DNA from 2 places in the Microtetraspora malaysiensis genome. Region 1 is predicted to be linked to the other one. Evidence: riboswitches for the same ligand, from Rfam matches in the RefSeq annotation. Region 1 holds a riboswitch; the other holds the start of a gene.
The links. Region 1 has a riboswitch for glycine ahead of gcvP (aminomethyl-transferring glycine dehydrogenase). Riboswitches for the same ligand answer to the same signal wherever they lie in the genome.
Positions count from the first base shown of each region.

Region 2: linked by a shared signal. The riboswitch ahead of gcvT (glycine cleavage system aminomethyltransferase GcvT) and the one ahead of gcvP (aminomethyl-transferring glycine dehydrogenase) in region 1 are both predicted to bind glycine.

Region 1 is NZ_CP191998.1:4,937,583-4,945,134, forward strand. It holds gene gcvP (aminomethyl-transferring glycine dehydrogenase) at 1-1,504, opposite strand, end outside; glycine riboswitch at 1,557-1,678, opposite strand; glycine riboswitch at 1,679-1,769, opposite strand; gene ACQP1V_RS23460 (MerR family transcriptional regulator) at 1,922-2,539, opposite strand; gene ACQP1V_RS23465 (bifunctional nuclease family protein) at 2,691-3,161, opposite strand; gene ftsR (transcriptional regulator FtsR) at 3,235-3,891, opposite strand; gene ACQP1V_RS23475 (FHA domain-containing protein) at 3,917-4,420, opposite strand; gene ACQP1V_RS23480 (sugar phosphate nucleotidyltransferase) at 4,624-7,128, opposite strand; gene ACQP1V_RS23485 (CDP-alcohol phosphatidyltransferase family protein) at 7,133-7,552, opposite strand, start outside.
Region 2 is NZ_CP191998.1:7,844,729-7,852,280, reverse strand. It holds gene gcvH (glycine cleavage system protein GcvH) at 6-395, opposite strand; gene gcvT (glycine cleavage system aminomethyltransferase GcvT) at 392-1,477, opposite strand; glycine riboswitch at 1,508-1,605, opposite strand; glycine riboswitch at 1,606-1,704, opposite strand; gene ACQP1V_RS36755 (hypothetical protein) at 1,805-2,035, opposite strand; gene ACQP1V_RS36750 (helix-turn-helix domain-containing protein) at 2,037-2,486, opposite strand; gene ACQP1V_RS36745 (glyoxalase) at 2,700-3,314, shown strand; partial or broken gene ACQP1V_RS36740 (AraC family transcriptional regulator) at 3,417-3,545, shown strand; gene ACQP1V_RS36735 (GNAT family N-acetyltransferase) at 3,789-4,340, opposite strand; gene ACQP1V_RS36730 (TetR/AcrR family transcriptional regulator) at 4,391-5,128, shown strand; gene ACQP1V_RS36725 (hypothetical protein) at 5,581-6,234, shown strand; gene ACQP1V_RS36720 (helix-turn-helix domain-containing protein) at 6,287-7,285, opposite strand; gene ACQP1V_RS36715 (PadR family transcriptional regulator) at 7,437-7,552, opposite strand, start outside.

The sequences.
Region 1 (7,552 bases):
CGACGTCCTTGTCCTGGAGCCGGCGCAGGTAACGCAGCATCGCCGTCTCGGACCGGTACGAGTGGAACACCGGGTGGGTCAGGAAGTCACTGGTCCGGGCAAGGTCGGCCGGCAGCGCGTCCGGGGTCACCCGGTCCAGGTCGTCGATCACGGCGCCGTCGGCGGAGCCGGGCACGCCGAAGGCGGCCCACACGATCTCCAGGTGCTCGGCCGCGGTCTTCTCGTCGCAGGCGACCGCGACGTGGTCGGCGTCCACGGGCCGGACGTTGACGCCCGCCGCCTCGGCGGCGGCCACGACCTGGGCGGCGCGCCCGGGGACGCGGGCCACGACGGTGTCGAAGAACTCCTCGTGCGCGACCTCGACGCCGCCCTGACGCAGCCCGGCGGCGAGCACGGCCGCGTGGCGGTGGACGCGCTGGGCGATCCGTCGCAGGCCGTCCGGACCGTGGTAGACGGCGTACAGGGAGGCCATGACGGCGAGCAGGACCTGCGCGGTGCAGATGTTGCTGGTCGCCTTCTCCCTGCGGATGTGCTGCTCGCGGGTCTGCAGCGCGAGCCGGTAGGCGGGCCGCCCGTCCGCGTCGACGGAGACGCCGACCAGGCGTCCGGGCATCTGCCGCTGGAGGCCCTCGCGTACGGCCATGTAGGCGGCGTGCGGGCCGCCGAAGCCGAGGGGGACGCCGAACCGCTGGGAGGAGCCGACGGCGATGTCCGCGCCCAGCTCGCCGGGCGACGCCAGCAGCGTCAGCGCGAGCAGGTCGGCGGCGGCGACCACCTGCGCGCCCGCCGTGTGCGCCCGCTCGGCGAGCGCGCGGAAGCTCGCCACCCGCCCGCTCGCCCCGGGGTACTGCACCAGCACGCCGAAGCACTCGGGCAGCGCGACGCCGGGGTCGGCGAGGTCCGCCTCGACGAGGGTGATGCCGAGCGGCTCGGCCCGGGTCGCGAGGACCGCCTTGGTCTGCGGCAGCGCGTCGGTGTCGACGACGAAGACGTCACTCTTGACCTTGCTGGCCCGGCGGGCCAGGGTCATCGCCTCGGCGGCGGCCGTGCCCTCGTCCAGGAGCGAGGCCCCGGCCACGTCGAGGCCGGTCAGGTCGGTGATCGCGGTCTGGAAGTTGAGCAGCGCCTCCAGCCGGCCCTGCGAGATCTCCGGCTGGTACGGCGTGTACGCGGTGTACCAGCCCGGGTTCTCCAGCACGTTGCGCAGGATGACGCCCGGCGTGATCGTGTCGTGGTAGCCGAGGCCGATCATCGAGGTGCGGACGCGGTTGCGGCCCGCGATCGCCCGCAGCTCGGCCAGTGCGCGCGTCTCGCTCGCCGCCTCGGGCAGCGCGAGCGGCGTCGTGGTCCGGATCGCCTCGGGTACGGCGACGGCCACCAGGTCGGCCACGGAGGCGTATCCGACGGCCTCCAGCATGCGCGCCTGCTCGGCGTCCGAGGGACCGATGTGACGGGCCGCGAAGGGCGGGCCGGAAAGATCGCGAAGTGGTGACCGGTCGGTCATGTGCAAGCCTCCTGCGGCGGGTCGAGACCTCGGGGGCGCACGCGTGCGCCCGGTCTCCCCCTCTGTCATCGCGACCAGCCGACCGGCGGCGGGACAACGACCTGAGAGCTTCACCCCGGAGGGCTTGCACCGTCGGTGAGCACGCCTGGTGGACGTGCTGCTTTCCAGAGTTGCCTCTCCCGCGCGGTACGGGATGCCTGAGAGATTCCGGGGAGGGTTGCTCCTTCGGCGCCTCTACTAAAGAGGTCTCTCCCGCACGGGGTCGTCGGCTTTCGTCACTCTACCGCTTACCCCGAGGCGGGGCATTCACCCGGTCTCGTGGATTTTCACCCGATCCGCCGCCATATCACCGGTCACAGCCGTTTTCGCTGGTCATATCCGGCTTCGGGGGCGGCGCGGGGCTCTCGCTCGCGGCTCTCAGCCGGTCTTACGGGACTTCCTGCGCTGGGCCAGCTCGTCGGCCGGATGGTCGGCCTCCGAACCCGAGCCGGACTCGGCCCGCTCGCCCGGCAGCTCGGCCAGCGATCCCTCGACTTCCCGCCAGACGCGCCCGAGAGCGATGCCGAACACTCCCTGACCGCCCTGGAGCAGGTCGATGACCTCGTCGGGCGACGTGCACTCGTACACGCTGACGCCGTCGCTCATCAAAGTGATCTGGGCGAGGTCGTTGACTCCCCTGTCCCGGAGATGCTGGACGGCGGTCCGGATCTGCTGGAGCGAGACGCCGGTGTCCAGGAGGCGTTTGACGACCTTGAGCACGAGGATGTCGCGAAAGCTGTACAGGCGCTGCGAGCCGGATCCGTGCGCGGCTCTTATGGTCGGCAGGACCAGCTCCGTCCGGGCCCAGTAGTCGAGCTGGCGGTAGGTGATGCCGGCCGCCGCGCAGGCGGTGGGACCGCGGTACCCGATGTCGTCGGGCAGTCTCATCGGGCGCTCGTCGAACAGCAGTCCCTGCTCACCGGCGCGCTCTCGCGCTGACTGACGGGCCGGATCATGCTGGTCGGCCGCTTTACCCTCGCCGCTGCTGACCGCCACTGCGGACCTCCGGCTTTCTCTCATCCCACGGTCTGATCTGGGGGTTCATGAATTACAACCGTGGATTCCCTTGCACCGTAGGACCGGGGACATTCTCAGTCAACGACCCCGCACGGCGCGTCGTGAAGCGTTAAATTCCCGAAATCAACCCCTACCCGGCACGTCCGAAGTCCTCGGGCGTGATGTTGTCGAGGAACTCCCGGAACTTCTCCACCTCGTCCTCCTGGTCGTCCGGCATGCTCACGCCGGCCTCCCTGAGGACCTCCTCACTGGCGTAGATCGTCGCTCCGGTGCGGAGCGCGAGCGCGATCGAGTCCGAGGGCCGGGCGCTCACCTCCACCCCGTTCGAGAACACCAGATCGGCGAAGAAGATCTGGTCGCGTAGCGCGACGATGTTGACCGTTTGCAGGCGCACCCCCAGCGCCTCCAGCACGTCACGGAACAGATCATGAGTGAGCGGGCGCGGTGGCGGCTCCTCCGCCTGGGCGAGCGCGATGGCCGTCGCCTCGGTCATGCCGATCCAGATCGGCAGGTACCGATCGCCGTTCGTCTCCTTCAGGAGGACGATCGGCTGGTTGGTGGGCATCTCAACGCGAACCCCCACGACCTCCATCTGCAACACGGGCGACTCCGTCTCAAAGTGGCGCGGCATATCACCAGGCCTTCAACGTAACACCCGCTGCGGGTCGGCCCGGTCACTGCCCCAGAACGCGGCGAACACTGCCACGAAGCAACACAGTGTGCAATTCGAGGAGAAGTCCGGATATTTCCCGTCCGGTCTCCTCGGCCTGTCCGATCGCGCCCGGTGCGCGGCGGCGCAGCAGCGGGGCCACGACCTGCTCGACCAGGCTCGCCTCACGCTCGGCCGCGGCCCGGACCATGCGCAGGTGGCGGGCGTGCAGGCCGAACCTGGCCAGCGATCCCACGTTGCGGGCGATCTCCAGGGCGTCCGCGTCGTACCAGCGGGCCACGGAGGCCACCAGGCCGAAGCTCTCCAGCTCGGCGAGGGTGTCCTCGTCGATCTCGGCGGCCCGGAGCAGCTCCTCGCGGCTGAGCCGTGCCGGCGGGGTCTCCTGCGGCAGCGCCCGCGGGCGGGCAGCCTGCTCGTCGAGGTTTTCCTTGATCACGCGGAGCGGGAGGTAGTGGTCACGCTGCGCGGTGAGGATGTAGCGGAGCCGCTCGACATCCGCGTGGGTGAACTTGCGGTACCCCGAGGGACTTCGCTGCGGCTCGATGAGCCCCTCGCCCTCCAGGAAACGAATCTTGGAGATCGTCACGTCGGGGAACTCGCCCTGCAGCAGCGCGAGCACCTCCCCGATGCTCATGAACGCCCGTACCGCCTGCGCGCTCATGACTTACCCGCCCCTCCCTCAGAGATCACTGGCCCCCAAGGCCGCGCATGAAGAACACCAACCGGAACTTGCCGATCTGCACCTCGTCGCCCCCCGTCAGGGGGAACTCCTCTATGCGCTCACGGTTGACGTACGTCCCGTTGAGGCTGCCGACGTCACGGACGGTGAACTGGCCGCCGCGCCGGTAGAACTCCACGTGCCTTCTGGACACCGTCACATCGTCCAGGAAAATGTCGCTCTCCGGGTGGCGACCCGCCGTGGTGAGATCGCTGTCCAGCAGAAAGCGGCTTCCCGCGTTGGGGCCTCGCATGACGACCAGGAGCGCGGTGCCCGGCGGGAGCTGCTCGATGGCCGCCCTGTCGGGCAGCAGGGTCTGCCCCGACTCGTAGTCCACCGCCTCCAGCGAGATCGTCGAGGTGGTGTCGAAAGCGGCCGGCGCCGGAGCGCTCAGCGGGGAACCGCATCTGGAGCAGAAACGGGCATCCTCGGGGTTGGCATGACCGCACTGCGTGCAGTAGACGCTGGGCATCGAACGGCTCGGCCTCTCTTATGACTTGCTCAGACGGCGAATGCCGCAACTTACGCTGATCACGCACAAAGGTCAAGAAAGCGTGCTCGACACGGACTGACCAACGCTACAGCCCCGCACCGCTCAAGGTCCATCCCGCCACACCGTTTCCCGTGTTCCCGAACGTCACAGCTCCCAAGATTTGTGCATGATCGGGGAGATTGTTACTGTGCTCCGGCCGCGTGTTCCACGACGCGGGCCCATCGTTCCAGTAGGGCCTGCGCGGTGTCCACGTCGCCGCCCTCGGCCCACAGGTGGGTGACCGCCTGCGAGGGGTCGGGCAGGACCAGGGCCCAGCTCCCGTCCTCGCCCACGACCCGCACGCCGTCGGTGGTGTCGACGTGCAGCCCCTCGGCGGCCTCAACCACCGACCGCATGACCGTGCCCTTGTGCGCCCACGGCGTGGGGATGGTCCGCCGCAGCAGTTTCGCCTCCGGGATGCGGGCGTCGATCTGGCTGAGCGACAGGCGGGTGCGCGCGACCAGCCCGAGCAGCTTCAGGAACACCGCCAGCCCGTCCAGGGTCGGGCCGAACTCGGGGACGATGAACCCGCCGCGCCCGTCCCCCGCGAAGATCATGTCGGTGTGCGTCGCCGCCGTGGTCAGCGCGTCCAGGCTGGTGGGCGTCCACTCCACCTGCACCCCGTGGAACCGGCAGACCATCTCCGCCACCCTGGTGGTCGTGACCGGCAGGGCGACCCGGCCGCCCCTGCGCTCGGCCGCCACCAGGTCGAGCACCACGAGCAGCGCCCGCTCCTCGCTGATGAGCTGGCCCATCTCGTCGACCAGGGAGATCCGCTCCCCCACCGGGTCGAACCGTACGCCGAAGGCGGCCCGCGAGGAGGCGACCAGCTCGGCCAGGCGCTGCAGGTCGCGGCGCCGCTCGGCGAAGGTCTCGGTCGGCGAGGCGTCGTCGAGGCGGTTGTTCACGGTGAGGACGTCCACCCCGACCCGGCCCAGCAGGCTGGGCAGGACCAGGGACGACGTGCCCCCGGCGCAGTCCACGACCACCTTCATCTCGGCGTCCTTGACGCCGTTCACGTCGACGCAGCGCAGCAGCTCGCGGGTGTAGGTGTCCACCGCGCGGGCCGGGAAGGTCAGCTCGGCGATCTCGCCGGGGAAGGCCCGGCGGTACTCCTGCCGGGAGAAGATGCGCTCCAGCTTGCGCTGGGCGCCCTGCGAGAGGTCGGCGCCGGTGTCGTCCATGAAGACGATGTCGACGCTCTGCGGGTCGCCCGCGCTCGTGCGCAGCGCGATGCCGCCCTTGACGCTCTCCCGGGAGGTGTGGAAGCGGGCGACGGGCAGCGCGCACGCCTCCAGGTCGACCACGTTGATGGCGCTCGAGTTCAGCGCGCCGATGACCGCCCGCTTGAAGGCGCGGGCCGCGCGGGAGGCGTCGCGTGAGGTGACGACGGTGTCGCCCTTGCTGACCATCGTGGCGTACGCGCTGGCGAGCCGTACGCACAGCTCGGGGGTGATCTCGACGTTGACCAGGCCGGAGACGCCGCGCGGGCCGAACAGGCTGCGCTGGCCGCGCGACTCCCAGATCACGCTGGTGTTGACGACGGCGCCGGCCTCGACGGTCTTGAACGGGTAGATCTTCACCCCGGAGGAGACGTACGCCTCGGACTCGATCACGCACTCGTCGCCGACGACCGCGTTCTCCTCGATCCTCGCGCCGGTCATCACGTCGGTGTTCTTGCCGATCACGCATCCGCGCAGGTGGGCGGCCGGGCCGACGTAGACGTTGTCGTGGACGACCGCCCGGTGGAGGAACGCCCCCTCCTTGACCACCGCGTTGCTGCCGAGCACGGTGTACTCCCGCAGCTCCGCGCCGGCCTCCACCTTGGCGTAGTCGCCGATGTAGAGCGGGCCCTTGAGCACCGCGTCGGGATCGACCGAGGCGCCCTCGGCCGTCCAGACGCCCGGCGCGAGCTCGAAGGCGTCGAAGTCGACCCTGACCTTGCCCTCGAGGACGTCGGCCTGGGCCTTGAGGTAGCTCTCGTGCGTGCCGACGTCCTCCCAGTAGCCCTCGGCCACGTACCCGAAGAGCGGGAGGCCGCGTTCGAGCAGCCGGGGGAAGACGTCGGAGGACCAGTCGACCGACCGCCCGGCCGGGACCTCGTCGAGGACCTCGGGCTCCATGATGTAGATGCCGGTGTTGACCGTGTCGGAGAACACCTGGCCCCAGGTGGGCTTCTCCAGGAACCGCTGGATCCGGCCGTGCTCGTCCACGATGATGATGCCGAACTCCAGGGGGTTCGGCACCCGCTTGAGGCCGATGGTGACGAGTGCGCCGTTCTCCTCGTGGAACCTGAGCATGTCGGTCAGGTCGATGTCGGTCAGGGCGTCGCCGGAGATGACGAGGAAGCGCTCGTCGCGGAGCCGGTCGGCGGCGTTCTTCACGCTGCCCGCGGTGCCGAGCGGGATCTCCTCGGTGGCGTAGTGGAGGCGCATGCCGAGCTCGTCGCCGTCGCCGAAGTAGTTGCGGATGAGCGCGGCCAGGAACTGCACGGTCACCACGGTGTCGATGAAGCCGTGTTTCTTCAGCAGCCGGAGTACGTGCTCCATGATGGGCCGGTTGATGATGGGGAGCAGGGGTTTGGGTTGATTGGCGGTCATCGGCCGGAGCCGCGTTCCCTCCCCGCCCGCCATGACGACGGCCTTCACGGGCTCACCCCCTTGTCAGCTGGCGGACCTGTACCACATACAACACCCCGGCCCACCAGTACAGACCAGTCCCCCACAGGACGAACGCCCAGCCGAAGATGCCCGTGATCTCCGCGTACCACCCCTCATGGGACGCGAGGAACAGCAGGGGAAAGGCGTACATGAGGCAGGCGGTCGCGGCCTTACCGAGGAAATGTACGGGCAGGGCCGGGCCGTAGCCGTGGCGGCGCAGGATAGGCACGGTGAAGAGCAGGAAAACGTCTCGTCCGATGACCAGGGCCGCCAGCCACCACGGGATCACCTCGCGCAGGACCAGCCCGGCGAGGGTGGCGAGGATGTAGAGCCGGTCCGCGAGGGGATCGATCAGCCGGCCGAGCTTGCTCGTCTGGTTCCACGCCCGGGCGAGCTTCCCGTCGAGCCAGTC
Region 2 (7,552 bases), 2.9 Mb from region 1:
GAATTTCAGGATTCGCCCGAGGTGAGGGTGGTGTACTCGGCGGCCGAGAGCAGGTCCTCCGGCTCGCCCTCCATGCGTACGCGGAACAGCCAGCCCTCGCCGTACGGGTCGGAGTTGACCAGCGAGGGGTCGTCCACGACCGCCGGGTTGGTCTCCACGATCTCGCCGCCGACCGGGGCGTAGATGTCGCTCACCGACTTGGTGGACTCCACCTCGCCGATCGCGTCACCGGCCTCGACAGTGCTGCCCACCTCGGGCACCTGCACGAAGACCACGTCACCGAGCTGCTCCGCGGCGAACGCGGTCACACCCACCGTCACGGTGAGACCGTCGTCAACGCCGGCCACCCACTCGTGCTCCTTGGTGTAGCTCAGCTCTTCGGGGATGCTGCTCACTTGCTCCTCCTGTAGAAAGGCAGATCAACGACGTCAACGGGCTCTTGGCTGCCACGGATGTCCACGGCCAGATTTCCCTTTTCGAGGGCGTCGGCCGAGACGTACGCCATGGCGATGGGCTTGCCAAGAGTCTGTGAAGGCGCACCGCTGGTCACCACGCCGACGACCTCGCCCTCCCGCGTGACCGGGTATCCGTGGCGGGGGACTCGGCGGCCGCGCGCCACCAGGCCGACCAGGCGCCGCTCGGGGGCCGGGTGCCCGGACAGCGCGGCCTTCCCGACGAAGTCGCCCGGCTTGTCGAACTTCACGACCCGGCCCAGCCCGGCGTCGAAGGGCGTCATCTCCGCGGTCAGCTCGTTGCCGTACAGGGGCATGCCCGCCTCCAGCCGGAGGGTGTCGCGGGAGGACAGGCCGCACGGCCGCACCCCCAGCTCCGCGCCCGCCTCGGTGAGGGCGTTCCACAGCCCGGCGGCGTCCTCGGGCCGGGAGAACAGCTCGAACCCGTCCTCGCCGGTGTAGCCGGTACGCGCGATCATGACCTCGAACCCGGCGACCGTGCCGGGGAGGCCCGCGTAGTACTTGAGCCCGACCAGGTCGGCGTCGGTCAGCTTGCCGAGGATCGCGGTGCTGTTCGGCCCCTGGATCGCGACCAGCGCGTACGCGTCCGACCGGTCTTCGACCTGGGCGTCGTACGACTTCGCGCGCTCGGTCAGCTCCTGTGCGACCTTGGCGTAGTTGGACGCGTTGGCGACGACCATGAAGTCCTCCGGCGCGAGCCGGTAGACGATGAGGTCGTCCAGCACGCCGCCGTCCTCCGTGACGATCATCGTGTATCTCGCCCGGCCGGGCTCGAGCACGCTCAGGTGGCCGACGAGGGCGTAGTCCAGCGCCTCTCCTGCCTGCGGGCCGGTGACGTGGATCTCGCCCATGTGGGACAGGTCGAACAGCCCGGCCGCGGTGCGCACCGCGTTGTGCTCGGCCGACTCGCTGCCGTAGCGCAGGGGCATCTGCCATCCCGCGAAGTCGGTGAGCGTGGCGCCGAGGCCTTCGTGAACCTCACGCAACGGGGTAGATCGTGACATGATCGCACCTCAGGAAGACGGATGAGAGCATCCTCCCCCTCTGTCATCGGTGCCTGAGAGCTTCGTCCGTTTTTTGCCGGACTTTCACCTTCGGCGAGGCCGGTCACGGCCTGCTTTCCAGAGGTCACCTGGCCCGCACGGTCCTTTGCCTTGAGAGGTTCGCGGGGAGGGCTTGCTCCTTCAGGGGACCTGACCGGCTTGTCAGGACGCTCTCCCGCACGGGTTCATTCGGTGCCCCGTCAGCCTAGTGGTCGGACGCCATCTCGCGAAACTGCCTACCGCCGCTCACCTCGGAGTAGGCCGCGCGCCTCCAGCGGCTCGTAGACCTCAGACCGCTCGCAATTCGGCGACCGACTGGACCAGGCCGCTTCTTTCGAGACTGGCCAGCACATCCTCGGCGGTGCCGGGCGGATTCCTCCAGGAGTCGGCGATCTGTTGCTCCAGGATCTGCTGAGTCCACTTCGCCTGCACGATGCCGGCCTGGGCGATCCTGATCAGGAGATCGCGAAGTGTGCTCGGGTACAGCACGCATGCGTCGTACACAACGGTGAAGACCACGTCAGTCGAGCCCTAGATCGCGTGTCATGGCCGACAGTTCGTCGGCGGCTGCTCTTCGGCGCTGGTCGTCCTTCCGTCTGTACTCCAGAAGTGACTCGGCGCGGACTCTTCTGTGTGTGCCCACCAGGCGATATTCGATCTCTCCTGCTTCGAGGAGGCCGATGAGGTAGGGGCGTGACACGTTGAGAAGGTCGGCGGCCTCCTGGGTCGTCAACTCGGCGTGTGCCGGCACCACGGACACGCCGCGACCGGCCGCCATATGGGCGAGTATCGCGGCAAGTAGTTCGACGGCGGCACGTGGCATCACCAGCTCCTCCCGCGTCTCCTCCGCCACGATGCGGATCCGCGCCGGATTGTCGGGGTGGCGCCGCAGGTAGCGGCGAACCCGATGAAGCGCGTCGCGAGCTGCGGCTGCGTCGGGGGAGTTCGGCTGGAGCGGAGCGGATGTCATGGTGCACCTCCAGACGCAGTATCCGACGCAATCGCAATAAACGCAATAGACGAAAGAGTCGCAACAGGCGCGGCCGTGTGTACGCCCGCGACGGCGAGGTGGCACGCCCTCGGGTAGCTCCCGGCCGCCGGGCGGCGGGCGTGGCGAGGCGGGCGACAGAGCGATCAGGAATCGAGAAGCGCCGGTCGGGGAGCCGCAACTAGCGTCATCGCCATGGCTTCCATCGAATCCGTCACCCTTGAGGTGGCCGACCCCACCGCCGTCGAACGCTTCTACACCGACGCCTTCGGATTGGACTCGCCGGTGCGCCTGCGGGCCTCGGAGGCGCCGACGACCGGCTTCCGTGGGTTCACGCTGTCGCTCACGGTGTCCCAGCCGGCCAACGTCAACAGTCTCATCGGCGCCGCTCTGGACGCCGGCGCGTCGCCGGTGAAGCCGGTCACGAAGTCGTTCTGGGGTTACGGCGGCGTCGTCCAAGCCCCCGACGGGACGATCTGGAAGGTCGCGACCTCGGCGAAGAAGGACACCGGCCCGGCCACCCGGCAGATCGACGAGATCGTGCTGCTGCTGGGAGCGGCGGACGTGGCCGCGAGCAGGCGGTTCTACGTTGACCGTGGCCTGGCTGTGGCGAAGAGCTTCGGCCGCAAGTATGTCGAGTTCGCCACGGGGTCGAGTCCCGTCAAGCTGGCGCTCTACGGGCGCCGTGCCCTCGCCAAGGACGCCGGCGTCTCTCCCGACGGCACCGGATCGCACCGGCTCGTGATCGGCAGTGACATCGGGTCCTTCGCCGACCCGGACGGGTTCGCGTGGGAGACCGCGTCGCGTTGAGCCGGGTGGCGCGGCCGCACCCGGCCCCGCCCCTCCTGTCCCGTGGTGGCTACCCGGCGTGCGGCCCAGATGCTCGCAGGCATCGATGAAAGGAGTTCTCTCATGTGTCACCCTTCGTGGACGCGCGCACTCAACGAGGCGCACCGCCGGGGCGACCTCGCGCAGCTGCGGCGCGGTCGGGACCGGATCGACCGGGAGTACGCGCAGCCGTTGGACATGGAGGCGCCGGCCGGCGCGCGCGACGGCGGGGATGTCGTCGTGCGTGGTGACGCAGGTGGCCAGACCGGTCCGGAATCGAGAGGTGCCGACCCCGAGCAGCGACCGGCCTGACCGGCGCGGACATCACCATTCGCACATGACGGCCCGAAGGCCCCCGGCCTTCGGCGCTCGCCGCGCTATCTGGGCCGGCTGTGGGTGGGGGTGGGGCTTCGGGACATGACGCTCGCGGTGTCCCGTGTGCCACCGGTCAGCCGGTCACCGGCCCAGGGCGCGCCATTCGGGAGCAAGGACCGCCCAGACCTGCTTGTCGTAGCGCACGCCCTCGTACGGCCATGCCTCGCGTCGCACGCCCTCCAGCGTCATGCCGAGCCGCTTGGCCACCGCTGAGCTGCGGTCGTTGTCGGCCCGGCAATGCCACTCGGCCCGGTGCAGCCCCCGGGACGTGAACGCCCAGTCCAGCAACACGCCACACGCCTGCGTGATCAGGCCGTGGCCCTCAGCGGACGGCTCCAGCCAGCAACCGATCTCACACGAGCCGAGAGCGGTATTGAAATCGGTGAACATCACACCGCCGGCCAACACTCCGTCCCGCCAGATGCCATATATGCGGGCACCGTCGCCGGCCTGGCGTTCGGCATATCGCTTGAGCGTGGCCCGCGCCCCGTCGACATCGTCGGTGACGAACGCGGACCCGACCCACGGGCGAATGTGCTCGCGAGCCCGATCCAGATGGTCGGCGAACTCCTCGGCATGCCAGACCTCCAGCCCACCAAGGCGAGCACCGTCGCGCAGCGGCAGCGAGAACATGAGGGCCTCCCATTCACATAACAAGTGTTATGGCAATGTACCGTGGCAGCGTGTCACGCACCAAGGGAGATCACGAGGCCCGTCGACGCGACGTCTCCGAAGCGGTCTGGCAGGCCATGGCCACCCGCGGCTTCGCCGGCCTGACCCTGCGCGCCGTCGCCGCCGAACTCGGCGCGACCACCGGCCTGCTCACGCACTATTTCCCCACCAAACAGGCCTTGGTGACGTACGCCCTCGACCTACTCGAACAGCGCACCGTCTCCCGCCCCCGCCGCCACACGGGCGAAGGTCTGGCCGCCCTCAGGGACGCACTGCTGGACATCCTGCCGCTGACCCCTGAAGCCGCCGACAGCAATCGAATCTGGGTCTCCTCCTGGGACGCCGCGCTCTCCGACCCCGCCCTGGGCACCGACTATGCCCGCAAATACGCCCAAAGCCGCGACAGGCTGCGCGAGCGGGTGGCCGCGGCCCAGAAGCTCGGCGACCTGCCTCCTGGCGACCCCGCGCCCATCGCGGCCGGCGCTCAGTCCTTCATCCTCGGCCTGGTGGTCCAGGCCCTGTTCGACCCGGCGGCGTTCCCGCCACAGCGGCAAGTCGAACTCCTGGACGACTACCTGGCCACCCTGACCACCCGTGCTGATGATCCGACGACGATCACTCGGCCCGATCCCGGCGGGGGCTCTGAGCACCGGTCGATCGCCGGCTGCTGTGGCCCTGGCATCGCCGAACGACGAGCGCCGCATCATCGCCGAGATGATGGCCAAGGGCACCTCACGGGTGGCCTGTAGATCGGCGGACCTGCGAGGCGCGTCGGCTCATGCGGTGGCCTGGTCGCCGGTGGTGGCGGTATGGATCGGGACGTCTCCCGAGGCGAGGTCGGCCAGGCGTTTCTCGGAGGCCGCGCCCACGGGCGCGTCGAGCCAAGTGGGCCGTCACGCAACCTTGGCCAGTCACGGCGTGTCACCCCACGCGAAACCGGTCCCCAAGGCAATCCGCCGTGCGAGTTCTGATCGCACCGGAAGGCGTTATCGGAATGAGATGTTCCGCCGTCGCGGATTGCCCAGGGATCGCCCAGAGGGCGGGGTATGGGCTGTTCGCGCGTCGTGATCCGCGAGCGAACAATAGGACAGGTGTTGCCGCCCGGAAAAGGCTGTGCCCCGGGTGGCATGCGATGCAGAGGCAACACCGGGGCTTAGGTAACTCACTGTAGCCCGACGAGCAGCGATGTGAAAGAGGGTAGATGGATCCAGCGGACGCTGCTCATCTCCGCGATCTCCTTTCGGCTGCTCGACTGGGCGAGTACGAGTTGGCAGCCGGAGGGGAGCCGGACATCGCCTTTCGGCTTCATTGCTGGAACACAGAGTTGGCCGCGGCCTTTTACGGGCCCCTGCAGTACCTCGAGATCGCTGTACGCAACGCGTTGCACCGTCAGATGGCGGGGATCTTCCAGCGGGACGACTGGTGGGATCACCCGGATGCCGATCTCAACTCGGTTGCCATGGCGAAGATCCGGGACGCGAAGGCGGTCGTCATGCGAACCAGGGCGAGCGTTCCGCCTGACTGCGTGGTGGCCGAGCTCGTCTTCGGATTCTGGGTCTCCCTGCTCACCTCGGGAGGTCGTCACAACTATGAACGCCGGTTCTGGCGGCCCGCCCTCTGCCGGGCGTTTCCCGGGTTCAGGGGAAGGCGGCGAGATCTCCATTCCGACCTCGACTACCTGCGCGTTCTCCGTAATCGGATTGCCCACCATCGACCGATCTACCACCGCCATCTGCGAGCTGATCATGACACGTTGCTGAGAACGCTCGACTACGTCTCACCCGCGCTGGCCGCATGGGTCGAAGCGCACAGTCCGGTGCCAGAGGTCCTGTCGCGCAGGCCCCTCATACGCTGAACTCACCACGGCAGCTCAGGCGGTGGCCTGGTCGCCGGTGGTTGCGGCGGTCTCAGAGCCAGCCACGCGCTGACGCTTCGGCACCGGCCTGGAACCTGGTGGTGGCGCCCAGCCGTTCGACGACCGCGGCGATCCGGCGGGTGGCGGTGCGCGCGCTCACCCCGAGCTGCCTGGCGATCGTCTCGTCCTTCAGCCCGGCATTGAGCATCCGGAGCACCAGGAGGTCCTCCTCGTCCGGCCTGTCGCCGACAGGTGGCGGGGCCCCGGTGAGCGGCTGGCCGCGCTCCCAGTAGGCGTCGAACAGCTCGATGAGCGCGTCGAGCAGGCCGGAGGGACGGATCAGTGCGACGTTGTCGTAGACGCCGTCCACCAGGGGCATCAGTGCCAGCCGCCGGTCGGCGATCCGCAGCTTGAACGGCAGGCTGGGCAGGAACCTGGACCGCTCACCCTCCTCGGCCAGCTGGAGCAGGGTCTCGAACCGGCCGGAGCGTTGTAGGGAATCCGGACAGTACACGACCCGGATGTCCACCCCGCGCGCGATCAGCTGCCGGGTGCCGGCGATCTCCGACTCGTTGGTGTCCGCCGAGTCGTCGGGCCGACCGATGTAGGGCGGCCGGTCGAGCACCAGCAACTCCGACGTGACCGCCCTGTTCAACTCCGTCATCTGCCGCTTCACCGCGTCCTCGCCCGAGAGGATCTCCACCAGGCCGGCCGGGTCGGCCCGCAGCCGGCCCGACTGGTAGAGCTGCGCGAAGTCGGCGACCGTGGTCCGGACCTCGGCCAGCCCCGCCTCGGCCTCCAAACGGCGCCTGTCGATCAGCCATCCGAGCGCCGCCTCGGGTGCCACCGGCTCGTACCTGCCCGGTCCGGTCCGTCGCAGCAGTCCGAGTTCGGCCAGCCGGGACAGTGTGTGCCGTACCCGCGCGGTGCTGACCCGCAGCAAGCCCGCCAGGTCGGCGACTGTGCGGTCGGGGTGGCGGAGCAGGAACCGGTAGACCTGTTCGTCGAAATCGCCGATGCCCACCGCACCGAGCACTGACTGGTCTTCCACCTACCACCTGACCAGATAGTGACGATTTTCGCCATGTGACCGAAATTGCCTGCACTATATCCCGGCAACATCCCGGCGACTGATCCGCACGGGCCGCTCACTTCTCCCTGCCTCCCGGCGACCTTGCCGCAGAGTGACAGTCACAGGCTCCTCAGGCGGTGACCTGGTCGCCGGTGGTGGCGGCGGTGTGGATCGGGACGTCTCCCGAGGCGAGGCCGGCCAGGCGTTCCTCGGCGGAGTCGATCACCTGCAGGTCGGCCTTGATGT